DNA from 3 places in the Brenneria uluponensis genome. Region 1 is predicted to be linked to each of the others. Evidence: predicted binding sites of a transcription regulator. Region 1 holds the regulator's gene; each other region holds the start of a gene.
The links. The regulator PurR, encoded in region 1, represses purine synthesis genes. The targets are predictions, from matches to a motif close to CANGCAAACGTTTGCNTG.
Positions count from the first base shown of each region.

Region 2: the regulator PurR is predicted to act here: its motif matches at 5,540-5,557, upstream of purT (formate-dependent phosphoribosylglycinamide formyltransferase).
Region 3: the regulator PurR is predicted to act here: its motif matches at 5,743-5,760, upstream of cvpA (colicin V production protein).

Region 1 is NZ_CP135917.1:2,142,802-2,153,116, reverse strand. Features, by position in the region: gene slyA (transcriptional regulator SlyA) at 1-109, opposite strand, end outside; gene RS889_RS09860 (DUF1289 domain-containing protein) at 298-537, opposite strand; gene gloA (lactoylglutathione lyase) at 859-1,266, shown strand; gene rnt (ribonuclease T) at 1,381-2,055, shown strand; gene RS889_RS09845 (Grx4 family monothiol glutaredoxin) at 2,116-2,469, opposite strand; gene RS889_RS09840 (C40 family peptidase) at 2,812-3,696, shown strand; gene cydH (cytochrome bd-I oxidase subunit CydH) at 3,846-3,935, opposite strand; gene purR (HTH-type transcriptional repressor PurR) at 4,318-5,343, shown strand; gene cfa (cyclopropane fatty acyl phospholipid synthase) at 5,694-6,845, shown strand; gene RS889_RS09820 (riboflavin synthase subunit alpha) at 6,890-7,537, opposite strand; gene RS889_RS09815 (MATE family efflux transporter) at 7,855-9,228, shown strand; tRNA gene RS889_RS09810 (tRNA-Val) at 9,383-9,459, shown strand; tRNA gene RS889_RS09805 (tRNA-Val) at 9,470-9,546, shown strand; gene RS889_RS09800 (thioesterase II family protein) at 9,583-10,071, opposite strand; partial or broken gene RS889_RS09795 (IS5/IS1182 family transposase) at 10,058-10,306, opposite strand.
Region 2 is NZ_CP135917.1:2,794,404-2,804,718, forward strand. Features, by position in the region: gene RS889_RS13070 (YebY family protein) at 1-40, opposite strand, end outside; gene ftnA (non-heme ferritin) at 273-782, opposite strand; gene RS889_RS13080 (DNA polymerase III subunit theta) at 1,306-1,536, shown strand; gene copD (copper homeostasis membrane protein CopD) at 1,596-2,471, opposite strand; gene copC (copper homeostasis periplasmic binding protein CopC) at 2,475-2,852, opposite strand; gene RS889_RS13095 (hypothetical protein) at 3,069-3,284, shown strand; gene RS889_RS13100 (S9 family peptidase) at 3,346-5,382, opposite strand; gene purT (formate-dependent phosphoribosylglycinamide formyltransferase) at 5,600-6,778, shown strand; gene RS889_RS13110 (bifunctional 4-hydroxy-2-oxoglutarate aldolase/2-dehydro-3-deoxy-phosphogluconate aldolase) at 6,900-7,541, opposite strand; gene zwf (glucose-6-phosphate dehydrogenase) at 7,702-9,177, opposite strand; gene RS889_RS13120 (MurR/RpiR family transcriptional regulator) at 9,543-10,315, shown strand, end outside.
Region 3 is NZ_CP135917.1:1,647,551-1,657,865, reverse strand. Features, by position in the region: gene hisP (histidine ABC transporter ATP-binding protein HisP) at 1-242, opposite strand, end outside; gene RS889_RS07735 (ABC transporter permease) at 260-976, opposite strand; gene RS889_RS07730 (histidine ABC transporter permease HisQ) at 969-1,658, opposite strand; gene RS889_RS07725 (lysine/arginine/ornithine ABC transporter substrate-binding protein) at 1,727-2,506, opposite strand; gene RS889_RS07720 (UbiX family flavin prenyltransferase) at 2,915-3,484, opposite strand; gene purF (amidophosphoribosyltransferase) at 3,632-5,149, opposite strand; gene cvpA (colicin V production protein) at 5,180-5,671, opposite strand; gene dedD (cell division protein DedD) at 5,958-6,665, opposite strand; gene folC (bifunctional tetrahydrofolate synthase/dihydrofolate synthase) at 6,655-7,923, opposite strand; gene accD (acetyl-CoA carboxylase, carboxyltransferase subunit beta) at 8,008-8,919, opposite strand; gene RS889_RS07690 (DedA family protein) at 9,151-9,813, opposite strand; gene truA (tRNA pseudouridine(38-40) synthase TruA) at 9,868-10,315, opposite strand, start outside.

The DNA.
Region 1 (10,315 bases):
GCGTCACCCAGTGCGTCTGTGTAAGTTCTAACGGCTTCAAACGGTGGTCTATCAAGGCGCGCCAAACACGTACTAACCGGGCTAAATCAGATCCTAATGGCAATTCCATCACTACTCCTTATAATTAGCATGCTAAGTTATATCCCTGGATTGCAATCAACTCTGATTTATAAAAATGAAAATAAGACAAAACGAAAAATATATATTTATCGTAAATACAATAAGTATTCTACCAAATAATAGTTATCTAAAAATGATCTTAAACTTAATTTATTACACAAAATATCACGACCTATCTTAAAACAAACTAGATTGCTCTGGTTCTGGCGGTATTGAAATTTTCTCAACACGCTGCAATCGTTTCATCCTTTGCCGACAAAGACGTAAGACATCCTGTTTCTGAACATCGCTCATTTGTCCCCAACTAAAACGTTCCGACCGACTGCGAAAACACCCTCGGCAAAAACCCCGCTCATCAGCCTGACAGATACCACGACAGGGATTGGGTACAGGAAAAAGCTCAAGTTGCTCAGCCACGGGACCTCCTCCTCCTCGAACCTTTTTATTGAAGCGTTGATCGTCCCGGCTGGCAAGCATTGATTAACAATAACAATAAAAATAGTTTCGTCACTATGGAAATACCAGTCAGTTTTTGTCGAAACTGCGTTTTTTTAGTAAAAAAGAGGCAAGCAATGAGAAAAATGCTTCAGGCAAGACAACATTACCTCCCACCAAGAGTCGACAGCCAGGAGGCTTCTGTGACCCATGGCTTGGACTCAAGCTATATGCACCGCTATACTTCTCTCATTGATTTTACCTGCAAATTACCATTAACCACTGAAGCCAATAGAGGAAATTATGCGTTTACTTCACACCATGCTGCGTGTTGGCGATTTATCACGTTCCATTGATTTTTATACCCATATTTTGGGTATGCAGCTACTGCGCACCAGTGAAAACACAGAATACAAATATTCACTGGCGTTTGTCGGTTATACCGAAGAGAGTGAAGGTGCAGTGATAGAGCTGACTTATAACTGGGGAGTAGACAGCTACGATCTCGGCAACGCCTTCGGGCATATTGCACTCGGGGTGGATAATGTTGCAGCTACCTGTGAGCGTATCCGCAAAGCTGGCGGTAATGTCACCCGTGAAGCAGGCCCGGTAAAAGGCGGGACCACGATCATTGCCTTCGTCGAAGATCCTGATGGCTATAAAATTGAGTTAATTGAACGTTCACAGGCCGATCTGGGTCTGGGAAACTGATATTCCCTGCATTGACAGGTGCCAGATCGGTGCCTGTTAGATCTGACGTTACTGCATCCGCCACTAAAATTTGCCATAATGCGCACTGCATTTGCTGAAGACCAATAAGAGATGATGGCTGACAAAAATAACCTTAATGTCCTGAGTGCCCGTTTTCGCGGATTCTATCCGGTCGTAATTGATGTGGAAACCGCAGGATTTAACGCTAAAACGGATGCACTACTGGAAATTGCCGCAGTGACACTCAAAATGGATGACAATGGTTGGTTACTGCCGGATCAGACATTGCATTTTCACGTTGAACCGTTCGAAGGCTCAATTTTGCAGCCAGAAGCACTGGCGTTTAACGGCATAGACCCGACCAATCCTTTACGTGGTGCCGTCAGTGAATATGAAGCGGTACATGAAATCTTCAAAGTCGTGCGTAAAGGGGTTAAAGATCAGGGATGCAATCGGGCGATTGTTGTCGCACACAATGCTACTTTCGATCATGGATTTCTCATGTCCGCTGCAGAGCGTTGTGGACTGAAACGCAATCCTTTTCATCCTTTTGCCACCTTTGATACCGCAGCGCTCAGTGGATTGGTAGTAGGACAGACAGTCCTGGCTAAAGCCTGTATTACTGCCGGTGTCCCATTTGATCCTAGTCAGGCTCACTCTGCCTTGTATGATACCCAACAGACCTCAATGCTATTCTGTGAGTTGGTAAATCGCTGGAAACGAATGGGGGGATGGCCAACAGCCACGCAACCCGAGGCAGAACCTTCACCTGCCCATAGCGAAGATTGAGATTTTCAGGCGGTGGTTACCGCCTGAAAATCATCGCGTATAAAATAACATAGTGTTGATTTATTGTTGCTGACCATCTTTCTGGGACGAGTATTTTTCTGCAGTATCCTTGATAAGTTGCTGTAACTCACCACGCTGATACATTTCAATGATGATATCGCATCCACCGACCAGTTCACCGTCTACCCATAACTGAGGGAAAGTGGGCCAATTGGCGTATTTGGGCAATTCTGTACGAATTTCTGGATTCTGCAAAATATCAACATAAGCAAAACGCTCGCCGCATGCTGACAACGCCTGTACCGCCTGAGCAGAAAAGCCACAGCTTGGCAGTTTTGGAGAACCTTTCATATATAGCAGGATAGGGTTTTCAGCGATCTGGAGCTGAATTTTTTCAATTGTCGTTGTCGTCATTCTATTGCTTCCTCAAGCACGTGATGGCTATACGGTTGATCCGCCGCCATCAGCATCAGTTATAAATATTGCCAATATCACATTGACTCTTTTGTATTGTAACGATAGCGGCAGTCACAAAAAAACGTTATCTTTTGTAGGGTTTTAAACTAGGGCTATTATTAGATAATGATTGGTGAAATCTGATGCAGAAACTGATGATAATCACACCATAATTACACTCGTTAACGATTTTTCACTATTTTGTTGTAATAAAACGGCTATTCTCACTTTTTTATCGTCCCATTTTCAGGAATACTGTGGAAATCGAGCGATTGAGGACGACATTCAGTCATAATAATTATGCGGTTATTTGTTACCTTTTTCTTGTTATTTTTTAGCAACCTGTTTTTTAATTTGGCACAAGCCGCACCACACGCCGTGGCGGTTTCCCTGCATAAGCTCAATGTGGGCGTAACTGACACGGTTGATACAAGAAAAAACAAACCGTCCAAAAACACCAAAAAAGCCACAGTACCGACACACGATAAAAAAGAGAGGGGCAGTAAGGGATACTCGCTAAAAACGACTAAAACAGCACATTCCCACAGCAAAGCCACACGAAACTCAGCCGCTCATCCCAAACATCTGACTAGACCCTCGACCAAACATCGCACAAAAAACCATGAGACTAAAGCAACAGAAATCAAGCATGTGGCATCGAAAAGACATGAGCCCACACATCACAGAACGCAAGATAGAAAAATAGCGGCACGAACCAAAAGCAGAGAAAGCAAGCACAAGAAAGCACTACCCCTTAGTGTTATGCGCAGAAAGCATTACCAACACGTCAAATTGACTGCCATGAATAAGCTGCTAAAACAGATTGGGAAACCCTATCACTGGGGAGGCGCTTCACCTGCTGCCGGATTTGATTGCAGCGGATTGATCTATTACGCCTACAAGGACGTAGTAAAAATACCGATCCCACGCACAGCTAATGAAATGTTCCACCTGCGTGATGCAGCACCGATCAAAAAGAGTGAGCTGGAAAGAGGTGATCTAGTGTTCTTCCACATTAGTAATCGCGGCGCGGCCGACCATGTCGGGGTTTACCTTGGTAATGGACGTTTTATTCAGTCCCCGCGGACAGGTTCCGATATCAAGATCAGCAAATTGAGCGGCAATTATTGGCAAGAACACTATGTCGGCGCACGCCGTGTCGTCACGCCAAAGACTGTTCGCTGATGTAACATTCTCGTTAAGCTCAAGATACCTGGGTATACCGCACCGAGGGATACTCCAACTGACAACGGGACCTTCCGGTCCCGTTGTCTTTCTGTTTTGTCATGCCAAAAATGACTAATTTAGTGGCTTTACACCGTCACTAAAGCTTATCAGTTCAGCACGGCTGTAAAACTGAACGCCATGATAATGGCCAATGCACACACTGTGGTTAACAACGACATTTTTAGAGCCGTATCCATAAATACCTCCTTTGCAGACTCAGTATTGACATCCGTTATTGTAATCAGAATGGGTTTATTACCCCAAGCCAGGCAATAAATACTACCAATAGTAGTGGGTATATGGAAACTTTCTCTTAATTTGATCGAGAAATCCTCTCCGAATATCGCAGACATAATATGAATTAGCACTTCCACTTTTGCATTAAATCGGACAGAATTTGCAGTTTACTGTACACATCCTGCGTTGGTCGAAAGCGTCAACCTTGCCCTTCAGGTCTAAACCGCCGACTCTCTCCTTCTGAAGTTCTGCTTTCGTGGTCAGAAAGAGAACTATTCGCGCAGGCAAACGATTAACCATTTACTTACTGCTGTAATCAGGTGAGTTCAGGAGTCATTTTACATGGCAACGATTAAAGATGTGGCAAAGCGCGCAGGTGTTTCTACCACAACCGTATCACACGTGATCAATAAAACACGTTTCGTCGCCGAAGATACTAAAGCCGCCGTAAGGGCAGCCATCAAAGAATTACATTATTCGCCAAGTGCCGTTGCCCGCAGCTTGAAAGTTAATCATACAAAATCCATTGGACTGCTTGCGACCTCAAGTGAGGCACCCTACTTTGCAGAAATTATCGAATCTGTTGAGAATAGTTGCTACGCAAAAGGATACACACTAATTCTGTGTAACTCCCACAACAATCTGGATAAGCAACGTGCTTATCTTTCTATGCTGGCACAAAAACGAGTAGATGGATTACTGATAATGTGCGCTGAATATCCACCAGCACTGCTTTCCATGCTGGAAGATTACCGTAACATTCCTATGGTCGTGATGGATTGGGGCAAGGGGCACAGTGATTTTACCGATACCATTATTGATAACGCTTTTGAAGGTGGCTATATGGCAGGTCGTTACCTGATTGAGCGTGGTCACCGCGACATCGGCGCCATTCCCGGTCTGCAAGAGCGGAATACGGGTAGCGGGCGTTACTTGGGTTTTCTTAAGGCCCTGAAAGAAGCGCATATCACAATACATGAAGAGTGGATTGTTCAAGGCGATTTTGAACCGGAATCCGGCTATAAAGCCATGCATCAGATACTGGCACAAAAGCATCACCCAACAGCCGTCTTCTGTGGTGGTGACATCATGGCCATGGGGGCAATCTGTGCAGCTGACGAACTCGGCTTACGTGTACCGCAGGATATTTCGGTGATCGGGTATGATAATGTACGGCACTCTCGCTATTTCACACCAGCGCTGACAACGGTGCATCAACCCAAAGAGCGTTTGGGACAGTCCGCATTATCTATGCTACTGGATCGCATTGTCAGCAAACGTGAAGAAGCACAGGTCATTGAAGTCCACCCTACCTTGATTGAACGACGCTCTGTCGCAGATGGTCCGTTCCGTGATTATCGCCGTTAATTCAGACAATTTACTTATTGCTGCCTTATTTCATTAAATTTTTAACCACTGCTTCAGACTATTTATGCTTGTCCACAGGCTGAAGCAGTCATAGACTTGCTATTGCCTTATGTGAACATAACAGGCAAACAAGACATACTGAATAGTTTTACTATCCTTATACTCAGACTGCCGAACGCCTTCGTCGTCTAATTTGGATAGGTGCTTTCCATACCAACGTTTCTCTTATTTATTTCTCTGAAATAGTTCAGAGGGTAAACGATGGATAAGCATCCACCGATTCTTATTACAGGTGAAAATTGTCTATGTTGTTCCTTGCTGTAATTCAAATGGCAAGGTAGGGAGAGATTATGAGTTCGTCTTATATAGAGGAGCTGGGTAGGCATAATACGTCCTGGTTCCAGATTGTGCATGAAATGCTGTCAATGGCTGACATCACTATTAATGGTTCGCGACCTTTTGATATCACTGTCAAGAATACCGATTTTTATAAACGCATTCTGCGTGAAGGCTCTTTAGGTCTTGGTGAGAGTTACATGGACGGCTGGTGGGAGTGTGAACGTCTGGATATGTTTTTCCATCGGGTACTGCGAGCCGGATTGGAAGAAAAAATACCGCAGCGCTGGCGCGATTTGATACGGATTCTACTTGCACGAGTCATCAATCTTCAATCAAAGAGACGATCCTGGATTGTAGGGAAAGAGCATTACGACCTCGGCAATGATCTTTTCTCACTGATGCTTGATCCATACATGCAATATTCCTGTGGTTACTGGAAACAGGCAGACACCCTGGAACAAGCTCAGGAAGACAAACTTCGTATGATTTGCGAAAAGTTACAGCTGCGTCGCGGCATGACACTGCTGGATATTGGCTGTGGTTGGGGCGGACTAGCGGCATTTGCAGCCCGTCACTACGGTGTATCGGTCACAGGTGTCACTATTTCTCGTGAGCAGCAGAAACTGGCTCAGCAGCGATGCCAGGAACTGGATGTCACGATTTTATTACAGGATTATCGCGATCTGAATCTCCAGTTCGACCGCATCGTTTCTGTTGGTATGTTTGAACACGTCGGCCCCAAAAATTACGATACTTATTTCCAACTGGTACGTAAAACCCTGAAGCCCAACGGCCTCTTTCTGCTACATACTATCGGTGCCAACAAAACGAATCTTGAAGTCGACCCCTGGATCAACAAATATATTTTCCCTAATGGTTGCCTACCGTCGGTCCGACATATTGCCCAATCCAGTGAACCTTATCTGGTCATGGAAGACTGGCACAACTTTGGGGCTGACTATGATCGAACGCTGATGACTTGGCATGCACGTTTCCAGCAACATTGGTCCGAACTGTCAGCGAATTACCCTGAAAAATTCCACCGCATGTTCAGTTACTATCTGAACGCCTGTGCTGGCGCCTTTCGCGCACGGGATATTCAACTGTGGCAGGTGCTATTCAGTGTTGACGGCGTTGAAGGTGGGATACGCGTCCCCCACTGACGGATTGACTTGGCCGCCAGCTTTATGCTGACGGCTACACTATTTTATTCTGTTGCTTCTGTGGCCGGATCTTGTTGACGGTGAGATTGATTCAACAATACACGCTCAACCGTATCCACGATCGCCTGTGTCTGTGGGTCAATCTCAATATTCACACGATCACCCAATCGTTTCTGCCCCAGCGTAGTCCGGTTTAACGTTTCAGGGATAAGATGCACGCAGAAACGACTGCGAGTAACTTCACCAATAGTCAAGCTGATACCGTCAATACCAATGAACCCTTTGTGTAGTACATATTTCATCAAGGCATCATCCGACATTCGGAACCAGATCTGGTGATTATTTTCCGAAGTCAGAATTTTAACGATGTCTGCCGTACAGATGATGTGGCCCGACATAACATGCCCACCGACTTCATCACCGAACCTGGCAGCACGCTCTAAATTAACTGAATCACCTACGTTCAAGTTACCGAGATTGGTCAAACGCAGTGTCTCTTTCATCAAATCAAAACTGACTCGCGCCCCTTCAATCGCGCTCACGGTCAAGCAGCAACCGTTATGAGCAACAGATGCGCCTGGCACCAACCCTGATAACATTTCAGGCGGAAATTGAACAATGTGCGTGCGAAAATTGGTTTTTTCATCAATGGACACAACAGGAGCCGTGCCCTGAACAATACCGGTAAACATGCGGAGTGCCTCTTAAATTCGTTTAAAAAATGCAGTGTCAACGGACCATATCCATTGATACCGACTTGATTTCAACATTATCCAGGCAGTTTGCACGATATTAAAAAGAAAACCAAACTTGATTACCGAGTAAAAGCGCTATTGAATCAGCGAATTTTTCAGCATTGCAACATAATCTCAATAGAACAGAGAGAAATGGTAATTCATTGGTTTACTGCTGATAAATCGTTACAATGCCCGCTCTTTTCATGTAAAAAAGGATGATTGTCTTTCTCTCTGGTTGAGATATCTATCGATCCTATTAGGAAGGTGTGTTCGTGCAGAAGTATCTGTCGGAGGCGCGTCAATTATTAACGCTGGCGATTCCTGTCATCATTGCGCAAGTTTCCCAGACCTCAATGGGCGTAGTCGATACGATTATGGCGGGTTCTTATAGCGCAACCGACATGGCCGCAGTAGCGGTAGGAACGTCCATCTGGTTACCAGCCATTTTATTCGGCCATGGCTTACTGATGGCGCTAACGCCTGTCGTTGCGCAAATGAACGGCTCTGGACGGCGAAATCGCATTGCTCATCAAGTACAGCAATCTTTTTTACTGGCGAGTGCCATTTCTGTTGTCACCATGATAGTTCTGTATCAGGGGCAGTACGTAATCCACTTGATGCACAATGGCCCGCCGGAACTGGCCGAGAAGGCAATTGATTACCTTCATGCTCTTGCGTGGGGTGTGCCAGGATATCTGTTTTATCAGGTTTTACGCGGTCAGTGTGAGGGGTTGTCAAAAACGAAACCGGGAATGGCTATTGGTTTCATCGGGTTATTGGTTAACATCCCGATTAACTATGTCTTTATTCACGGTAAATTGGGTATGCCTGAAATGGGTGGCGTAGGCTGTGGTGTGGCGACATCCTCCGTATACTGGATTATGATGCTTTTATTGGCCGCTTATACTCGCCAGGCCCGCTGGCTGCGGGATATCCGCCAACATCATTCGTCACTCAGGCCAGACTGGCAGGCGTTAAAGCGACTGTGGGGACTCGGCTTACCTATTGCCTTGGCAATTCTGTTCGAAGTCACGCAGTTCGCCATTGTTGCCTTGCTGGTACTCCCACTGGGTGTGGTGAATGTCGCTGGTCATCAGATCGCCCTCAACTTCAGTTCGCTAATGTTTGTACTGCCGCTTTCCGTTGGTGTTGCGGCTACCATCCGTGTCGGACATCGACTGGGAGAAGGCTCTGTAGCCGATGCTCGTGTCGCGGCCCATACCAGTATTGCATCTGGAATTGTGCTGGCAATTTGCACCGCTATTTTTACTATCACACTGCGTGAACCCATTGCCATGCTCTATAACAAAAATCCGGATGTCGTTGCGGTGGCATCACACTTAATGTTGCTGGCAGCGGTGTATCAGATTTCTGATGCCGTTCAAACCATTGGTAGCGGTGTCCTGCGTGGCTATAAAGACACCCGCTCTATTTTCTTCATTACCTTTGTTTCCTACTGGATATTAGGATTACCCAGCGGGTATGCATTGGCACTGACCGACCTAATTGTTCCCCGAATGGGACCTGCCGGCTTTTGGTGCGGCTTCATTATCGGGCTGACATCCTCAGCCATCATGATGGTAACGCGCATCCGTTGGTTACAACGACAGCCTGCATCCCTGATCCTAACTCGCGCATCTCGATAAAACAGAGGGTGTGACGAAAAAAACGGCGTACTGCATATAAGCTCGACAATCAGACTGGTAAGCAGACAATTTTTATGTTTTTCTCCTTGCCAGCGGCGATATAGCCCGTTAATATTCGTCCCCGCCGCTACTCTGGCGGCAATGTTTTGAAAATGCGTTCTTAGCTCAGTTGGTTAGAGCACCACCTTGACATGGTGGGGGTCGATGGTTCGAGTCCATTAGAACGCACCATTCTTGGTATACGATCGTAGCTCAGTTGGTTAGAGCACCACCTTGACATGGTGGGGGTCGGTGGTTCGAGTCCACTCGGTCGTACCAATTCTTATTTCACAGATTTTCGCTGGCGTCTGTAGATCATAGATAGCGTTTGATGTGTGAAATAACCTGCGCCAGCCTTTCATGAATAAAAAAATGCCCGCCATTAATGGGAACAAAATCGACGTTTCCATGAATAATTTTCTGCCAGCCGTTTATCTCATTCAACGACATACTGTCATCCTGTAATCCGTAAAAGACTGTTGTCGCGCTCTTAAGGCGTGGCGTAGAACAATAGCGATAGCTGTCAGAAATAGCAAAATCGGCGCGCAGAATAGGGAGATAAAGTTCCATCATCTCTTTGTTCGCCAGCAGTGCTGGTGGCGTACCATTAAGGCTGACTAATTCGCTGATTAACGCGTCGTCATTCAGCGCTGAACGCCTCGCTGTCACTTTGCGATCAGCCGCTGAGCAGCTGGCAGAAAGAAACAAATGAGACAGTGAATACCCGCTTGCGGACTGTAATTTCCGCGCCAGCTCATAGGCGATTAACCCTCCGTTACTGTGCCCGAAAAATAGGTAAACCATAACTGTCCACGGCTAAATGGATTTTTGTTGTATTTCCACCACGGCTTTTACCAATCGATTCACTCTCATCTGTGGATGCCCCAGTGGCGTGCTGATGAGCGCTGACAATGCTGCCGTCAATAAATGCCCATTCAAAATCAGGTGATTGCTTCAATGCCGTGAATAATTGAAGAAGAACACCTTTTTTCGACCAAAGATTAAAACGACGGTAAATCGTGTTCCAGTCGCCAAAAAGTCGCAATAA
Region 2 (10,315 bases), 650 kb from region 1:
ACAACGTGGTTAAAACAAGTGATAACAGTAGTTTCTTCATCATGATATTCCGCAGCAGTGTTGCTTTCAGCACAGTACATAACTGAGCGCTATTAGCCTGAAATTCAGTCGGTTGTTGGCGGATCATAGCCGCTGTATTCAATGAAGTCGAGCCAGCGGAATAGACCCGGTCAAAGGGCAGAGCAATCAGGCTAGGCGTGGGGGGCGATTCCTTTTGAAACCACCTCACGCCTTGATAATAGAAAGGAATATTATGCGGTGCTTAAACAAAATCAGGCCGAAGCGGACGTGCCGATCGACATTTTTTTGAGATCCTGGTCGATAAAGAACAGACCACCTTCGGTGTTGTTGACCATAGCCAGCTTGTCCAAAATAGATTTGAACAGTTTTTCTTCTTCATGCTGTTCGGAAACATACCACTGTAGGAAGTTAAACGTGGAATAGTCATGCTGCGACATCGCAGCGTGGGCCAGTTCGTTGATTTTACCCGTAATGAGTTGCTCATGTTCGTATGTCAACTTGAACACATCTGTCAACGATGAAAAATCGACTGGTGGCGCCGCAATGGTACCCAGCACAGGCATACTGCCGGTATCATTCAGATAATTAAACAGCCGATGCATGTGCTGCATTTCTTCCTGCGATTGCGATTTCAAAAATAGGGATGCGCCTTCAAACCCTTTGTCGCCGCACCAGGCGCTCATCTGCAAATACAAATTTGCAGAGTAAAACTCCAGGTTGAGCTGATCGTTCAACTGATTAACCATCGCTTTTTTTAACATGACAACCCCTTATTTTACTGGCCAAGTGACTGGTACTGCTTTCAGTATGCACTGAAATAATAAAATTAAAAACAGATCATCAACCCGATGTCGCCACCCTCGCTTACCCCCTGAAAGGCGACAGGCATAGCAGGTATTGTCTGGCAGCACTGCATATAGGCATACGTTAACCAATAGAAATATATACCCGTCATACTTCAAGTTGCAGGTGTGTTGACTGCGTTCGTTCACCCGAATCACTTACCTGAGTAAGCTCCTCGGGATTCACTCTCTTTCCGCCTTCCTGCAACTCGAATTATTTGGGGTATAAAAAATAGTGCAAACAATAAGTTGCCAGACTCATTTTCCACTGGGGTCATTAATTATTACCTGCATAGTTCGTTATAATTAATGCCATTGTTTTAGCTTAATTTCCCTACATAGCGTAAGTGTTCTTATTCTACCTACTCCTTGCCATTTGTCGGGGACTGATTTATTTTCTGTGCGCGGCATGTGTAACTGTAATAGACAGAGGAATATCAGTATGAGTCACAATCTGGCGGAACTTCCATTCGAAGAGATGGAAAAGGTAAATGTGGATCTGGCCGCTTCCGGTGTGGCATTCAAAGAGCGTTATAATATGCCGGTCATTCCTCAGGAGATTGAGCAACAACAGCCGGAGCATCTACGCAGCTATTTTCGTGAACAGGTGAGTTATTACCGCCAACTGTCACTCCAATTTTCCACCCTGCCCTATGAGCCGAAAGCCAAGTAATGCCATGTGCATCTGCATCATCAGGTGAAAGATACTGCCATGCTGGCCATTGGCGGGTATCAAGCCGGTGCCTGAGTGGCAAAAATGCTGACCAGCATGAGTACCACTGTCGCGAGAGCAAGTTCCAGTTGCGTCAGGCGTATAAGCTTGTGCCGTGCCGTTGCGCTTTCCTGCCGCAAACGAGGAACCAGCCAGTAACGATTAGCCAGGGCTATCATTACCATTAGTGCGACAAGAAAAATCTTCACCGACAACAGCTGGCTGTAAAGGGCGAAGCTAACCAGTGGCAAGCCAAGGATCATTACGCTATTGATGATCCCGGTCACGATGACAAGCGCCACAGCCAGATGTCCATAACGAGAGAAACGCATCATGATGCATATAGCATCGGTGCGGTTTTGCATCTGTCTATCCCGCATCAGAATCAATAGTGGCAATAGCCCGCCTACCCAAAATGAAGCGGCGATCAGATGCACAACCTGATTGATACGCTGTAGTGCGCCAGGCCAACCATCCAGCATCACTGCATGTCCGACAAACGCTAACCCACACAGTTGAGCGAGACCGGATACCAACAATACTCGTTGTCGCACCTCGCCATGCAAGGTAAATGCAATACCGGCGATGAGCGGCAGGATTATCTGCCAGCGCCATGCCATACCGAACTCGGTGCCCAGCACCGCTTGCCATGTTTCCCAGTCAGCGATGTTATGCCAGTCACCGCTCATTAGTCCGGTTTGCACTGCCAGCAGTGCGCTGGCGCTCAACAACGCCAGCCAGACCATGCTCATCAGGATCGAGTGCAAACGTGCAGCCAATTGCGGCCTGAAATGCTTAGGTGAAAGCAATGCGCTGTAAAATGCACTGCCCGTCAGTAACATCACCGAGGTAAAATGCAGCCAGCGTAACAGGATGTACAAGGTTTCTAGCGTCATGATCTACTTCACGCGGAAGGTATAGGCTCCTTTGGTTTTATGACCATCAACTGACAACGCATGCCACTTCACCTGATAACGTCCACTCGACAGCGGTTTTGCCAATACGACGCTCAACTGATTATGCATCCCTGGCGTGAGCTCGGTTTTAGCCGTTGAAATTCGTTGATGATTGCTTCCGGTGAGTTCAATACCAGTGAAAGCCGGCTCAATATCTTCAGAGAAGTTCAGCTTCAATACTTTTGGTGAGACATTAACTTGTGTATTGGCTGCCGGCTCCTGACTTTTCAGCTGGGCATGCGCCAACACCGGTGAGGAAAAAACGACAGTAATCGCTAATGCAGCAGTACTCAAAATGGCAGGTGATTTTAGGTTAAACACGGTTTTCTCCAGTTATATTGCGACGAGAGTGGCACCGGGAGGCGTCCCGGAGAATCCGCAGCATATCTGCCAGACTACGTTATGTCGAGACGGCCACTGATTGGGTACAACCCGACATGTCTTGTCAAACCACGCATCAGCCATCAGTACTATTCCAGCGCGGCGCGGCAAGCAGTGGTATGACAGGATTGTGGCATTATCCAGCGAGGTGTGCAGATGACATTTTTAGACATTAAAAACTGTTTTTTTCGCTTGCATCTGTACGCAAACAGGAGGTTAATGAACAGGCAAACCACACTTTTACCAAGAGAGGCGAGTATGAGTAAAGGAATGGACAGCAAGAAGGACGGTAAGAAAAAACCACAGAAAACGGCCGCTGAAAAGCGCGCTGAAAAACGTGCCAAAAAAGGCCAACAAACAGACATTGTTTAACCCCAACCTTGCCACGACAAGTAAACCCGCGCCAGCGGGTTTACTCTGAATAACCCTCTGACTAGACCTTCTCCCGAATCATCAGGATAAACGCATACTCCAGCGCAATATCTTCATAATGTGTAAAACGGCCAGACTTGCCACCGTGACCGGATTCCATATCGGTATAGAGCAGTAACAGGTTGTCATCGGTTTTAAATTCCCGCAATTTAGCTACCCACTTTGCCGGTTCCCAGTATTGCACCTGAGAATCATGTAAGCCGGTGGTCACCATCATGTGTGGGTAATGCTGGGCCTTCACACCATCATAGGGACTGTATTGGCCGATATAATGGTAATACTCGGGCTGGTTCGGATTTCCCCACTCATCATACTCACCGGTCGTTAGTGGAATCGACTCATCCAGCATGGTAGTTAATACATCCACAAACGGCACCTGCGCGACTACGCCCTTAAACAATTCCGGTGCCATATTCACTACCGCGCCCATCAATAATCCCCCCGCACTGCCGCCCATGGCAAACGCCTGTTGCGGGTCACCATACCCTTGTGCCAGCAGCGACTGGGATACATCGATAAAATCAGTGAAAGAGTTCATCTTGTTTAGCAAACGACCATCGTCATGCCATGCTTGCCCCAACTCACCCCCGCCACGAATATGGGCCAGCGCAAAGACAAACCCCCGGTCGAGCAGGCTGAGACGGCTGACACTGAACTCAGGGTCCATACTGCTGCCATAAGCGCCGTAGCCATACACCAACAGCGGATTTTTCCCCAGTTGGCACGTCTGGCGATGGTATACCAGTGATACCGGTATCTCTTCACCGTCGCGCGCGATAATCCATAGTCGCTCGCTACAATAGTCCTCAGTGTTGAAATTTTTCACTTCGGCCTGCTTCAATCGTTGCTGCTGGCCGGTAGCCATATCCAACTCATACAGTGTGCTGGGCGTCGTCATTGAGGAGTAGCCATAGCGCAGTCGTGAGGTTTCCGGCGTCGGGTTGTACGCCAGCCAGGTCACATAGCTGGGGTCGCTAAAATTGATGCACTGCGCCGTACCACTCTGCCAATCGATATAGCGAATATGGGTCAACCCTCGCGACCGTTCTTCCACCACATACCAATCGCGGAACAACGAGAATCCTTCCAGAATACATTCCGTTCTTGGAGCAATCAGAGTCCCCCACTGCGCCTCCTGCCCGTCAGTGGCACGATACAGGCCGAACGTTTTACCCTCTCTGTTGGAGCGGAGATAAAAATAGTCACCATAATGGTCGAGATCATATTCATGATCCTTACGGCGCGGCACAAACATCTGTGGCATGGCTTGCGGATCACGGGCATCGAGCAACAGGACTTCACTGTTGGTGGTACTGCTGAGATGAATCAGGATGTAACGTTCAGAGGTGGTTTTTTCCAGGCTGACGTAATAGGTATCGTCCTGTTCTTCGTAAATCAGTACATCTTGCTGAGGATCGCTGCCGATGCGATGGCGGTAAACCTGATATGGCAGCAGCGTCTGCGGATGTTTGCGCACATAATAGATGGCCGTGGAATCGGCGGACCATTCGGTGACAGCCGAAACATGTTCGATCAGGTCCGGCAACCATTCGCCGGTGGTGAGATCACGCAGGCGCACATCATATTGGCGACGGGAGAGGAAATCTTCCGAAACCGTCATCAGACGATTGTTCGGGCTGACATCCAGTGATCCCACGTCGTAAAAGTCGCCATTTTCCGCTCGTTGGTTGCCATCCAGCAACGTTTCCCACGGTTCCGTCGCTGACACTGGCTGGCGCAGATAAACCGCATAATCTTTACCCGACTCATAACGGTTCTGATAGCGGTAGCCATTCTTTACATAAGGTACGGAGGTATCTTCACGGGGAATACGCTGCACCATTTCATCATAGAGCGCCTGTTTTTGCTCTTGGCAGGGCGCCATAACCTGTTCGCTATAGCGGTTTTCCTGCTCCAGCCAGGTCAGTACATCCGGATTGTTACGCTGGTCATCGCGCAGCCAGTAATAGTTATCAATGCGGGTTTCTCCATGCCGGGTTAATGGATGGGGACGCTTTTCAGCGCGCGGGGCTTTCATGACACGTAATTCCTTCTGGTGAAAAAATAAAATTCGCTATACAGGAGCATCAGACAATGGGGGAAAAGAGTGGCACGAATTTTCATCCGAATCCAGGCGTGATCACGCATCCCGATAACAGTTGCTGTGCATTTAGCTATAATCCGGTACGGATGCGTACGCAAACGTTTTCGTTTATACTGCGGCGATTTTTACAACCCGATCAGGTACTAAAGTTATGTTAACAATGGGAACGGCTCTGCGTCCCGGCGCGACCCGCGTTATGTTGCTGGGCTCTGGCGAACTGGGAAAAGAAGTGGCGATTGAATGTCAGCGTATGGGGATCGAGGTCATTGCCGTCGACCGCTATGCTGATGCACCGGCGATGCAGGTTGCCCACCGCAGCCATGTCATTAACATGCTGGATGGCGAGGCGTTAAAGCAGTTGGTGGAAAGCGAACGTCCGGATTATATCGTGCCGGAAATTGAAGCCATCGCCACCGACATGCTGGTCGCGCTGGAGCAACAGGGACATCATGTCGTGCCCTGCGCGCAAGCCACCCGGCTGACCATGAACCGTGAAGGCATTCGCCGTCTGGCGGCTGAAACCCTGGGACTCCCCACCTCCCGTTATCATTTCGCCGACAGTGAAGCCAGCTTCCATCAGGCGGTTAACGCCATCGGTTACCCGTGTATTGTAAAACCGGTAATGAGCTCTTCTGGTAAAGGTCAGAGCCTGATTCGTGAACCACAGCAACTGGAACGTGCCTGGCGTTATGCGCAGGAAGGCGGTCGGGCCGGCGGTGGCAAAGTGATTGTGGAAGGGCTAGTGCAATTTGATTTTGAAATCACATTGCTGACTATCCATGCCGTTGACGGTATCCATTTCTGCGACCCGATCGGTCATCGTCAGGAAGATGGCGACTATCGCGAGTCCTGGCAACCGCAACAGATGAGCAGTGAAGCACTGGCGCGGGCCAGGCACATTGCCAGCGAAGTGGTGGAAGCATTGGGTGGTTTCGGTCTGTTCGGCGTTGAACTGTTTGTCTGTGGTGATGAGGTTATTTTCAGCGAAGTGTCTCCCCGGCCACACGATACCGGGATGGTCACGCTGATCTCTCAGGACTTGTCTGAATTTGCGCTGCATGTGCGGGCGTTTCTGGGCTTGCCGATTGGCGCCATCCGTCAGTATGGCCCATCCGCCTCAGCGGTGATCCTGCCGGAGCTGACCAGTAATGACGTTCGCTTCCACGGATTGGAACAGGCGCTGCAAGCGCATACCCAGATTCGACTGTTCGGCAAACCGGAAATTAGCGGTAAGCGCCGTATGGGCGTGGCGCTGTCCACTGCGGAAAATACGGATGCGGCGGTCCAACTGGCAAAAGCGACGGCCAGCGCGGTGAAAGTCAGCGGCTGAACGCCCCTGCGTGAAGATGGGTGGATCAGGCCAGGCGTTATCTTCGGGAAAGGATGTCTGACACCAACACGAATTGAATGAGTAACCGATAGATTCCCGCCCGTTGGGCGGGAATATGGCCTTATGCCTTGGCGCCAGCCACCGCTTCGCGAGCCAGTTCGGTGATACGCGCATAATCACCGCTTTCCAATGCATCCACCGGTACCAACCAGGAACCCCCTACGCACAGCACGCTTTTCAGTGCCAGATAATCACGATAGTTTTTCGGTGTGATCCCACCGGTCGGGCAGAAACGGATTTTCCCGAATGGCCCGGCAATGGCCTGTAGCGCCTTCACACCACCATTGGCTTCCGCCGGGAAGAATTTGAATTCACGCAATCCATAATCCATCCCCAGCATCAATTCAGACACAGTGCTAATACCCGGAATCAATGGAATGGTGCCGTCAATAGCCGCTTTCAGCAGCGGTTCGGTCAGACCCGGACTAATGGCAAACTGCGCACCGGCTTCAGTCACTTGCGCCAATTGCTGTGGGTTGGTCACCGTACCGGCACCGACAATAGCGTCTGGGACTTCTTTGGCAATCAGGCGAATCGCGTCTACCGCGCAGTCAGTACGTAGTGTCAGTTCCAGCACACGGACACCACCAGCTACCAGGGCTTTTGCCATAGGTACGGCATGTTCCAACTTGTTAATCACAATCACAGGAACAACCGGACCGGCTGTCAAAATCTGTTCCGCACTGGTCTTCCAGTTTTTCATCTAGGGTAATCTCCAGTCATGCCCGCAAGGGGCATCATTAATTGTCTGGCGCGCCCCTGCCACAGGGATCCACAGTTACCCACGGATGTCCGACCGCACCGTTAGCTACACAAAAAAACCCGACAAACGACCACCCCAAAAAACCAGGGTGGCGGCGCCATTACTCTACTTCATTCCAGGAGCGTCCATCGCGGGTAATCATCGCAACCGAGGCAACCGGGCCCCAGTTCCCCGCTGGATAAGGCTTAGGTAAATCATTGTCCATGCCCCAGGCTTCCATAATGGAATCAACCCATTTCCAGGCTTCTTCTACTTCATCACGACGAACAAACAGCGCCTGAATGCCGCGCATGGTTTCCAGCAGCAAACGCTCATAGGCGTCAGCCAGATGCTGTTGATTAAAGGTTTCGGAGAAACTCAGATCCAGCTTGGTGGTTTGCAACCGGTGTTTATGCTCCAGCCCTGGGATCTTGTTCAGGATCTGGATTTCAATACCTTCATCCGGCTGTAAACGAATAATCAGCTTGTTCTGTGGTAACTGCTGATAAGAATCATGAAACAGATTCAACACCGGATTTTTGAAATACACCACCACTTCAGAACATTTGCTCGGCAGTCGCTTACCGGTACGCAGGTAAAATGGCACACCGGACCAGCGCCAATCGTCAATATCCACACGAATCGCCACGAACGTTTCGGTGCTGCTGGACTTATTGGCGCCCTCTTCTTCCAGATAGCCGGGCACTTTCTTACCTTGTACAAAACCCGAGGTATACTGCCCGCGTACCGTGGTTTCATGCACGTTGGTACGGTCGATACGGCGCAACGAGCGCAGCACCTTCACTTTTTCATCACGGATGCGGTCAGTGCTGAGATCAGATGGCGGCGACATGGCAATGATAGTCAGGATTTGCAACAGATGGTTTTGGATCATGTCACGCATTTGACCGGCCTGGTCAAAATAGCCCCAACGTCCTTCAATCCCCACTTCTTCCGCCACGGTAATCTGCACATGGTCGATAGTGCGATTATCCCAGTTGTTCGCGAACAGCGAATTGGCAAAACGCAGCGCCAGTAGGTTCAGTACGGTTTCTTTACCCAGATAGTGGTCAATGCGATAGACCTGGCATTCGTTAAAGTACTCCGCCACCTGATCGTTAATTACCCGTGACGACGTCAGATCAGTACCCAGCGGTTTTTCCATCACCACACGAGCCGGTTCTTTGTTCAGCCCGGCTTTACCCAGGCCACGACAGATCGCACCAAAGGTGCTGGGCGGCATGGCAAAATAGTTAATGGTGGCGCGATTTTCTTGATCGAGCATCGCTCCCAGGCGCTCAAACCCGGCGGTATCCTCAACATCCAGTTGGCAGAAATCCAGCCGTTCGCTCAGTGTTTTCCATAATGTTGCATCCAGCGGCTCTTTGAGAAAGGTATCAAACGCTTCCTTCACCACCTCGATATAAGCGGTTTTATCCCACTCCGCCCGGCCCACGCCGATAATACGGGTATCCGGGTGAATATGGCCTGCTTTTTCCAATTGATACAGTGAAGGCAGCAATTTACGGCGCGCCAGATCGCCCTTCGCACCGAAAATCACCAGGTCACACGCCTGGGCTGTAGAAGTTACCGCCATTTTCAATCTCCTCATAGCAGGATGCTGTAATTTTATTACAGTAATAATGTACTCTTTTTGACTATAACCAGTAAACCCGTAATAAAATAACAAGAAATATTGCTTCTAATGTGACAATACTTCATATCGCAGGTGTAAACACGGGTAAATAGGCTACAAAATCATCAAAAAAAGAAATTTTCTGTCTTTTATGACAGTTGATTACTATTCTGAAAGTTAGACACAAGTCATGTTCTGGAAAAAAAGCACATAACTTCGCATGTTGTTCTCTAACAACCTTTACAGGGCCGTAGTATATTTCCACAAACCCCGTATTGGTTTCACCTTTGGCTGAAATCGAAAATACCATAGATGGTCTTTGTCTTATGAATATGCTGGAAAAAATCCAGAGCTATCTGGAGCTGCTGAGTAAATCTGAACGAAAAGTGGCTGAAGTCATCCTCGCATCACCCCAGACAGCCATTCATTCCAGTATCGCCACACTGGCCGGTGTGGCTGAAGTCAGTGAACCCACGGTCAATCGATTCTGTCGCCGCCTTGAGACCAAAGGTTTCCCTGATTTTAAACTACATCTGGCCCAAAGTCTGGCTAATGGCACACCTTATGTGAACCGCAATGTAGAAGAAGATGATACGGTGGAGGCCTACACCAGTAAGATCTTTGAATCCACCATGGCGGGATTGGAACACGTGAAATCCTGTCTGGATATTGCTGCCATCAATCGCGCCGTGGATCTGCTCACGCAAGCCAAAAAGATCTCTTTCTTCGGGTTTGGTGCGTCGGCGGCCGTCGCTCACGATGCCATGAATAAATTTTTCCGTTTTAATATTCCGGTGGTTTACTTTGATGATCTGGTGATGCAGCGTATGGGCTGCATGAACTCGGGTGAAGGCGATGTAGTGGTGTTGATTTCGCACACCGGCCGCACGAAAAGCCTGGTGGAAATGGCACATCTGGCCCGTGAAAACGATGCCACCGTTATCGCCATTACCTCAGACGATACACCGCTGTCCAGGGAAGCCTCACTCACTCTACGCGTGGAAGTACCGGAAGATACCGATGTCTATATGCCAATGGTATCGCGAATTGCCCAGCTTACATTGATTGATGTGCTGGCCACCGGATTTACCTTGCGTCG
Region 3 (10,315 bases), 500 kb from region 1:
ACTTTCAATTGACCATCTTTGTCCCGCACCATGTGAATTTCCTGGCCGCCCACATGGATAGAACCTTCATACGGTTTTTCCAAAAAATTAATACAACGTAGCAAGGTGCTTTTACCTGATCCCGACGATCCGATAATTGAAATAACGTCCCCCGCTTTAGCCTGCAATGAAATACCTTTAAGCACTTCATGTTGGCCATAACGTTTACGTAATTCCGTCACCATCAGCTTATTATTCTGCATGCTATATTCCTGCATATCTAATGAGATGAACGGGTATGGAGGTGCCGTAACCAGCGTTGCTCTGCCTTTCTGAACAAGGAGATCAGCACAAATGAAATCGACAGATACATGACGGCGGCAATGCCAAAAGCATAAAACGGCTTATAAGTCGCCGCGTTAATATCGCGTGCAACCTTGAGGATATCCGGCACAGTAACGGTAAATGCCAGCGCAGTAGAATGCAGCATCAAGATCACTTCATTGCTATAGGCAGGAAGTGCAATACGCAGTGCGCTTGGCAAAATAATGCAACTATACTGCCTGAAACGGGAAAATCCATAGGCTCTGGCTGCCTCAACTTCACCATGAGGAACAGAACGGATCGCACCAGCAAAAATTTCGGTAGTATAGGCGCACGTATTAAGCGACAGTGAAAGGATGGCGCAATTCAGGCCACTACGAAAAAAAGCATTCAGTAAATCCGTGCCACGGATTATTTCCAGACTGTAGACACCGGAATAAAAAATCAATAATTGTACGTAGAGCGGTGTTCCCCGGAAAATATAGGTAAATAACCACACCGGCAGGGAAAAGCGACGCCGGGGAGAAACCCGGGCAACGGCCAGTGGAATCGCCATCAAGCCACCAATCACGACCGAAATAATCAGCAGCCAAAGTGTCATGGCAAGACCAGTAAAGTGATAGCCATCACTCCATAACAAAGGCCGCCAGTATTGTTGCAGGATCTCACTCATAATTAACTTTCCTGACTCCTGCAGAATAACGGCGTTCCAGCCACCACAGCACCCCGTTAGACAAGGTAGTAAAAATCAGATACATCACACCCGCGACAATGGCGAAAAAGAAAGGTTGATGAGCACTCTTACCCGCTAACTGAGTCGCCTTAATCACATCGCTCAACCCCAGTAGAGAAACCAGAGCAGTTGCTTTCAAAATAACCTGCCAGTTATTGCCAATACCCGGCAAAGCAAAACGCATCATCGAGGGAAACATGATGCGCCTGAACACCTGTGACGGAGAGAAACCAAAAGCGACTGCGGCCTCGATTTGTCCGCGTGGCACCGCCAGATACGCTCCACGAAATGTTTCGGTAAAATAAGCGCCATAAATGAACCCTAACGTGATAATCCCCGCTGATAACGGATCGATATCGATCTGTGAAAGGCCAACCGCGTCAGTCAGATTGTTCAGTATTATTTGCAGTCCATAAAAAATGAGCAACATCAGCACCAGATCAGGGATGCCGCGAATCAAGGTGGTATAGCCAGAAAAGCAGATCGACAATAGCCGATTAGAAGATAACTTGGCACCCGCACCGATTAAACCAATCGCCAACGCCAGTAACAACGAGCATATCGCCAGTTGCAGCGTCATGTACGCGCCTTCCAGTATTAATTCGGAATAACCATACAACATCACGTATATCCGTTCAGTAAAAACCATCTTCTGCCTGCCAGAGCAGGCAGAAGTTAATCACGGAAGGGTTAACCGCCGTATACGTCAAAGTCGAAATATTTTTTCGCCAATTTGCTGTAAGTACCGTCTTTACGCATAGATTCAAAAGCTTTATTCAGCGCGGCTTTCAGCTCGGTTTCATTTTTACGCAGCCCCATACCGGTGCCCACGCCAAAAAATTTGTTATCTTTCACTGCCGGACCGGCAAAAGCATAGTCTTTACCCATATCCTGCTTGAGGAAACCCTCGCTCCCCGCCACTTCATCTTGGAAGGCGGCATCAATACGACCGTCAATCAGGTCAGAGTAAATCAAGTCCTGATTCTGGTAAGCCACAACATTAACCCCTTTCGGCTGCCAGTTGGCATTGGCGTAAGCTTCCTGGGTTGACGCTTGCAATACACCGACCCGTTTTCCACGCAATGATTCCACCGTCGGCTGAATATTGGCGCCTTTTTTAGCAATCAGACGAGCATTGGCGGCATACAGTTTATCGGTAAAGGCGATCTCTTTCTGACGTTTTTCAGTGATAGACAGAGAGGAAATAATGGCATCAATTTTTTTCGCTTTCAGCGACGGAATCAACGCATCAAAGTCACTTTCGACAAAGGTACATTTAACCGCCATACGCTTACACATCTCTTTCGCCAGATCGATGTCAAATCCTACCAGTTCACCGCTAGCGTTTTTAGATTCAAACGGTGCATACGTTGGATCAGTACCGATTTTTATATCTTTTGGTATTTCCGCAAGGGCACTGCTCGTTGCGAATACCAACGCTAAAGGCAAAAGTTTAAACAGATTTTTCATAAAGTTACCCTTATCAATAAATGGTTGAACGCCGAAGCTATTCATTGAATCAAAACGCTTTTTTAGTCGATAATGCCATTGTATTTACTATGTGTGTGTTTGCTACAGCATGGCAATGCACTTTCCGTGCCATAATAAATACCAGTAACAAAGGGAAATAATATGGCCACTACTGTACTAATCAATCAATGTAATCAATTAATTAGGCAGCTCTCCACCTACGTTTCATTCGCCATATTTTCGGATAAAAAAGCATGAATAGAGATCACATTGCACCAAATTAGATCACATTACTGCATCATAATAGTGCACTGTAGTAAACTAGGGCAAAATAGTTACATGCGCGGTGTTCAGCCGTTAATCATGAAAAGGCGCTTCCGGAGATAAATTTCACTATAAAATAAATGATTACGTACCTTGCCAGCGAGTAAACAGATCTTGTGACAACCTAATATCAAACTGGTCAAGAACCCGGTTGACTGTTTGATCGATGATATCTTGCACAGTTTGTGGGCGATGATAAAACGCTGGGACAGGTGGCATGATGATAGCCCCCAGCTCTGCAACGGCATTCAGCAGGCGTAAATGACCTAAATGCAATGGCGTTTCCCGCACACACAACACCAGTGAACGCCGCTCTTTCAGCATTACATCCGCCGCACGGGTGAGCAAACTATCCGTATAACTGTGGGCAATTCCGGAAAGGGTTTTGATCGAGCAAGGTAAAATAACCATGCCCGCAGTTTTAAATGATCCAGAAGAAATGCTGGCGGCGATATCACGTGAATCATGCACCACATCTGCCAGCGCTTGTACGTCCTTCACATTCAAATCGGTTTCCAGCGACAGCGTTTGTCGTGCCGCCTGACTCATGATCAAATGGGTTTCTATCCCATCCACCGACTGCAAAACCTGCAATAAACGTATACCGTAAATTACCCCACTGGCACCGGAAATACCGATGATGAGTCGTTTCATAAGATGACCTCTGACATACCACATCTGGATACGGTGAAATGATCTGCGCTGACTTTGCCGCATCAGCCAGTGATTGGCAAGAATAACAATGATAAAGGGGAGTCCGCATCAGCGTCTCCCCTTTTGATGTGTCACAACTCTCTGGTTTTACCCTTCGTTATGCATTTCCAGGTCTTCCACTTCGCTCTGACTACGCAATGCTTGAGCATCATCGTTGCGCAGCACTTCCAGATAATCCAGATAACCTTGATCCACATCTTTGGTCACATAAATGCCATTAAATACGGAACACTCAAACTGGACAATGTCAGGATTATCTTCACGTACCGCGTCAATCAAATCGTCAAGATCCTGGAAAATAAGAGCATCGGCACCAATAATCTGCCGAATCTCTTCTACTTCGCGGCCGTGCGCAATCAGCTCATTCGCGCTGGGCATATCGATACCGTAGACGTTCGGGAAACGGATTTCCGGTGCCGCCGAGGCCAGATAAACTCGTTTAGCACCCGCTTCACGCGCCATTTCCACTATCTGTTGCGACGTAGTACCACGCACGATAGAGTCATCCACCAGCAGTACATTTTTATCACGGAATTCAGCCCGGTTGGCATTCAGTTTACGCCGCACCGATTTTATGCGCGTCTGCTGCCCAGGCATGATAAACGTGCGGCCAACATAACGGTTTTTCACAAACCCCTGACGATAAGGTCTGTTGATAATGCGAGCGATTTCCAGTGCGATATCGCAAGACGTTTCCGGAATCGGGATAACCACATCAATATCCAGGTCTTCCCAATTACGGGCAATCTTTTCACCCAATTTCTGCCCCATGCGTACACGGGCGCTATAAACTGAAATCTTGTCAATAAACGAGTCGGGACGTGCGAAATAGACATATTCAAACAGACAAGGGTTGCTCTTCGGATTCTCCGCGCACTGCCGGGTAAACAGTTGCCCTTTTTCCGTAATGTAAATCGCTTCGCCTGGTGCAACATCACGTAAAAATTCAAAGCCCAGCGTATCTAACGCCACGCTCTCGGATGCAACCATATATTCGTTATGTCCGTCTTCCAGTGTGCGCTTACCAATCACCAGAGGGCGGATACCGTTCGGATCGCGGAATGCGACCATACCGTGGCCAATAATCATGCTGACACAAGCGTAGGCGCCGCGAATTTGCTGCTGCATTGAGGCAACAGCGGCAAAAATATTATCAGCCTCCAGCGGATAATGCTGAAAACGGTCCAGCTCTTTAGCAAAGATATTGAGCAGGATTTCAGAATCAGAGGTGGTATTCACATGCCGGCGACCTTGCTCGAACAACTGTTTACGCAGTTCGTGAGCATTGGTCAGATTACCGTTGTGTGCCAGTGTGATACCAAAAGGGGAATTGACATAAAAAGGCTGGGCTTCAGAAGCACTGGAGCTGCCGGCTGTTGGATAACGCACATGACCCAGCCCCATGTTACCCTGTAATCGCTGCATGTGCCGTGCTTCAAACACATCTTTTACCAGGCCGTTGGCCTTACGCAGGCGAAAACAATTAAAGGCATCAATGGTGACGATGCCTGCGGCATCCTGTCCACGATGCTGTAACACCGTTAATGCGTCATAAATCGACTGGTTGACCGGTGTAAAACCGGCGATACCGACAATACCGCACATGTTGTCTTTTCCTCATCAGCGCTACCGTGGCTAAATGTGCCGCGGCAAGAAACTCGACGTGCTTTGCAGATAGTCAAAAAACCACCTGATTATATAACTGAACTGCGGAATTAACTGAGACTGCTTCCAGTCGGCACTCTGTGAAAAACCAGTGAAGGTATCCAAAAAGAACAGCAGAGCAGAGACGATCAACACACCACGCAGGGCACCAAAACAGATCCCCAGAACACGATCAGTGCCTGACAGCCCGGTACGTTCAACCAGCGAACCGATCACATAGTTGACAATAGCACCCACAATCAACGTCGCAATAAACAGAATGGTAATGGCGATGCCGTTACGCACCAATTCATCATTAAACCGCGTGAAATACACCGCAAGGTACACATAATAATGGCTTGCGATGAAAAACGCGCATCCCCAGGTAACCAACGACAACGCTTCACGTATAAACCCGCGGACAAGACTGACCAGAGCCGAAAATCCGATAATACCGATAATGACGTAATCAACCCAAACCATGAACTATCCTAATAATGAACAATAACTATCGACAGCACCGCTCATCCTGTTCGCGGCGCATTCTAACAGAAAAAGAAAACGTTTGCGTAGCGGATTTCCCTGTCATTAATTCAATAAATGCACAAATAAAAAAATCGTCGAATGTCCATAGAGATACCCGCACGAAAATTTTATTACCCGCTGTAATATCCGGGTACGCCTGCAACAGCAACACCGATCATTTGATTCAATACAGCAAAATAAAACCGGCAAAAGGTAAGGTCATTTTACCCCTTCCGTTGCCACTCTAACGTGCGCTGTACGTTTTTATCTGACCATTCAATCCACTGAGTTGTTTCAGTTCATGTAATGATGATTGCAGTTTCTCTTTTGATACATCCGGACCTACATAGATTCGCGTAATCTGTCCGGCTACCGGTACAGAAGGCGTGGTATAGGCCCGATAACCGGACAGACGCAATTTAGCGATAATCTCATTCACTTTGTCTGAATTTTTCAGAGCACCCAGTTGAACGACAAATGCCTGACCTGCTGGCGCCGTCTGCTCTTGCGTTGATGTCTCCGGTTTCCCTTCAGCCCGTTTTAACACCTCTTTCGATTTAGTTTCCGATTTTGGCTTTATCTCTGGCTTGGGTTCAGGTTTAACAACAACGGGCGGTGCTACAGCTACCGGCACAGACTGCGTTTCCGAGTGTGAAACACGCTTCGTAGATCCATCGTCTTCTTTCGCTGTCGGTGCCGTCATGGTCGAACCGTCATTCTTATCCTGCATCGCAGCTTCGGCACCTTCCGGCGGCTGAGTCGGCAATAACTGATTAATTGACGGCATAGACTCTGCCTCCACGGCATCACCCGGTTTGGGCACCAGCGGAATAGCCGCGAACTCATCTTCGTAATGTTTTTTCTTACCGTCCAGCAGTCCAGGCAGGACAATGACACCCAATGCGACCAGGATAATGGTTCCCACCAGGCGATTCTGGAATTTACTCGCCATGCATTCTGCTCCCGTCAAGCGCTTCCATAACATGCGCTACTGTATGGAAAGAACCACAAACGATAACGATATCCTGTTCGAGCGCCTCTTGCATAGCCTGTCGCCATGCGGACACCACATCCGGATATTGCCGGCAAGTGTCAAGATACCGGGCCAGTTCATCGGCACTGGCACCTCGCGGGCCCTCCAGCGGAGCGCAATACCACTCATCCACCAGCGGCTTCAAATGTGCCAACGTGCCCGGAATATCCTTATCTGCCAGCATCCCCATTACTGCGCGGATCTTACCTCTCCGCGGTAATGCAGACAGACGGCTGGCCAAATAAGCGGCCGCATGAGGATTATGCGCCACATCCAGAATCAGCAGTGGTTTTTCGTTCACAATCTGAAAACGTCCCGGCAAAGTTGCCTGCTGCAGGCCATGTCGAATTGCAGATTCATCTACGTCTAACGGAGAATAATACAGCGCGGCCAGTGCAGTAGCGGCATTTGGCAGCGGCACATGCGGTAGCGGCAGTTCGGTTAACTGATGCGACGCGTTTTCCCAACACCAACTGGCTGATTGAGAGACAAAACGCCACTCGTTACCCCGACGATACAGTACGGCCCCTTTTTCTTCCGCAACAACAGCGATCGATGCCGGCATATCCGGCTCACCTACCACGGCGGGTTTACCACGACGGAAGATACCGGCTTTCTCCCGGCCGATACTTTCCCGGTCATTTCCCAACCAATCGGTGTGATCAAGTGCAATACTGGTCACTACGGACACATCAGCATCAACAATATTGGTTGCGTCCAAGCGCCCTCCCAGACCAACTTCAAGGATGACCACATCCAGTTGCGCCTGTTTGAAGAGTTGCAATGCCGCCAGCGTACCAAATTCAAAATAAGTTAAAGAAACACGATCCCGGCCAGCGTTGATATCCGCAAAAGCCTGGCAGTGCGCCGCTTCAGGTAGTTCTTTGCCTTGAATGCGGACCCGCTCGGTATAACGCAACAAATGAGGAGAGCTATAAACCCCTACCCGCTTCCCGGCGGCCAGCAGGATTGATTCCAACGTACAGCAGGTTGTCCCTTTACCATTGGTTCCAGCGACCGTGAATACGACGCTGGCAGGCTGTAAGAGTTGGAGATTTTCGGCAACCTGTTTGACACGCTCCAGTCCCAGTTCAATGGGCTGGGCATGCAGATGCTCAAGATAATGAAGCCACGTGGCCAAAGGCGACGTGGCTTGTGGTATTTGAAGATTATCCATGAGTCCCGTTCACTGACTTACGGTTCATTGACACAGAACACGGAGAAACACAGTAGTGCTCGCGCATCCTGTTCATCATTTTAATCAGGCTTCATCCTGAGATTCGGTAGTGGCAACATGCTGGTGTTCAGCAATGTCCTCCGGCTCGGGATGGTTAGTCAATTTGGCAAGGAGAGTCGCCAGTTTATAGCGCATCTCGGGACGGCGAATGATCATATCAATCGCGCCTTTTTCCAACAGAAATTCACTGCGCTGAAAGCCTGGTGGCAACTTTTCACGTACCGTCTGCTCAATAACACGTGGTCCGGCAAAACCAATCAATGCTTTCGGCTCAGCAATATTCAGATCACCGAGCATCGCCAGACTAGCTGACACCCCACCCATGGTGGGATCAGTCAGGACTGAAATATACGGCAGTCCACGTTCACGCATTTTGGCTAACGCGGCGCTGGTTTTCGCCATTTGCATCAGCGACATCAGCGCTTCCTGCATACGGGCACCACCACTGGCGGAGAAACACACCAGCGGACAGTTATCTTCCAGCGATTGCTCAACAGCCCGCACAAACCGTGCACCGACGACCGAAGCCATGGAACCGCCCATAAACGAAAACTCAAAGGATGCCACTACCACTGGCATATCATAAAGCGTCCCCTTCATGACCACCATGGCGTCTTTTTCATCGGATTGCTTCTGTGCAGCAACCAGACGATCCTTGTACTTTTTGGAGTCTCTAAACTTCAGTACATCTCTGGGTTCCAGTTCGCTACCTAACTCAATCGCACCTTCTTTATCAAGGAAGGCGCTGAGACGGGCACGGGCGGACAGACGCATATGGTGGTCACATTTAGGACACACGCCCAGATTACGTTCCAGTTCAGCGCGGTAAAGTACCTGCCCGCAACTATCACATTTAGTCCAAACCCCTTCGGGGATGTTCGCCTTGCGGGTTGGTGTGATATTACTTTTGTTAAGAATTCGTTCAATCCAGCTCATTGATAACCTTTCTGCTTGAACCTGGCGTACGCCAGTACGCTGCTTATGCGCTACCATTCCATGGTAACGCAGCCGAAAAAGCGATGCCTGAACACCTGAAAGAACAGGAGTAGGCATTAACACTCATAGCTGTCCACATAAACATAGCCATAAATGCCGCTCATTAAAGCATAACGACGCCGATCTGTGGATAAAAAACTGGTCAAACCGGGCGTTAAAATAATTTTCCACTTATTTCCTACTACTGTGTATCGTAGCTCTTTTATGACGCCAGAACTCAATCATACCGGGCAGAATAGAGATGAAGATGATTGCCACAATCAGCAGTTTCAGATTTTTCTGCACGAAGGGTAAATCACCGAACAGATAGCCCGTATAGGAAAATAGTAATACCCACAGTAATGCGCCTACCACGTTGTAAGCGGCAAAGTACCGGTAACTCATGCGCCCCATTCCCGCCACAAACGGCGCAAATGTTCTCACAATCGGTACAAAGCGCGCCAGAATAATTGTTTTCCCGCCATGACGAACATAAAACTGATGCGTTTTGTCCAGATAGCGGCGACGGAAAATCTTTGAATCAGGATTGCGGAACAGTTTCTCACCAAACAACCATCCGATGGCATAATTCACCGCATCCCCCAAAATAGCTGCGATCACCAGTAAAACAACAATCAGATGAATATCCAGTGCATTTGATGGCAACGCCGCCAGCGCACCAGCGACAAAGAGCAAGGAGTCCCCCGGCAGGAAGGGAATAACAACCAGCCCGGTTTCACAGAATAAAATAATGAACAAAATGGCATAGACCCAAACGCCATACTGCGTTACCAATTCCGCCAAATGGACATCAATGTGCAAGATAAAATCGATAACAAACCGTACAAATTCCATCATATTGGATATCTCTCCGCGCAACAGCGCACTCCGTTCCCGAATAAACCAGAATCAGTCATCAGCCAGAAATAATGGCCCCATGGCCAGTTTGGGAAGACCAAAACTCGCCGGGTAATCAACCATCACCAAATAAAGTCCCTCCGCTTTGGCGGTAGCAGCTGCCAACGAACGATCTTTGGCCGCCAGCAGATCGGCAATCCAGCCTTCCGGCTGGTTTTCGCATCCCACTTCCATCAGGCTGCCGACAATATTGCGCACCATATGATGCACAAAGGCATTGGCTTTGATATCTACCACAATATAGTCACCATAACGCGTGACCTTTAGATGCTTGACATTCCGCCACGGCGTACGGGACTGACATTGCATCGCGCGAAACGAGGTAAAATCATGTTCCCCTAACAGACACTGCCCCGCTCGTTCCATACGTTCCGCATCCAGTGGCAGGTAAAAATGTGTGATACCGCGAGACAAGATAGCCGGCCGATAGCGGTGATTA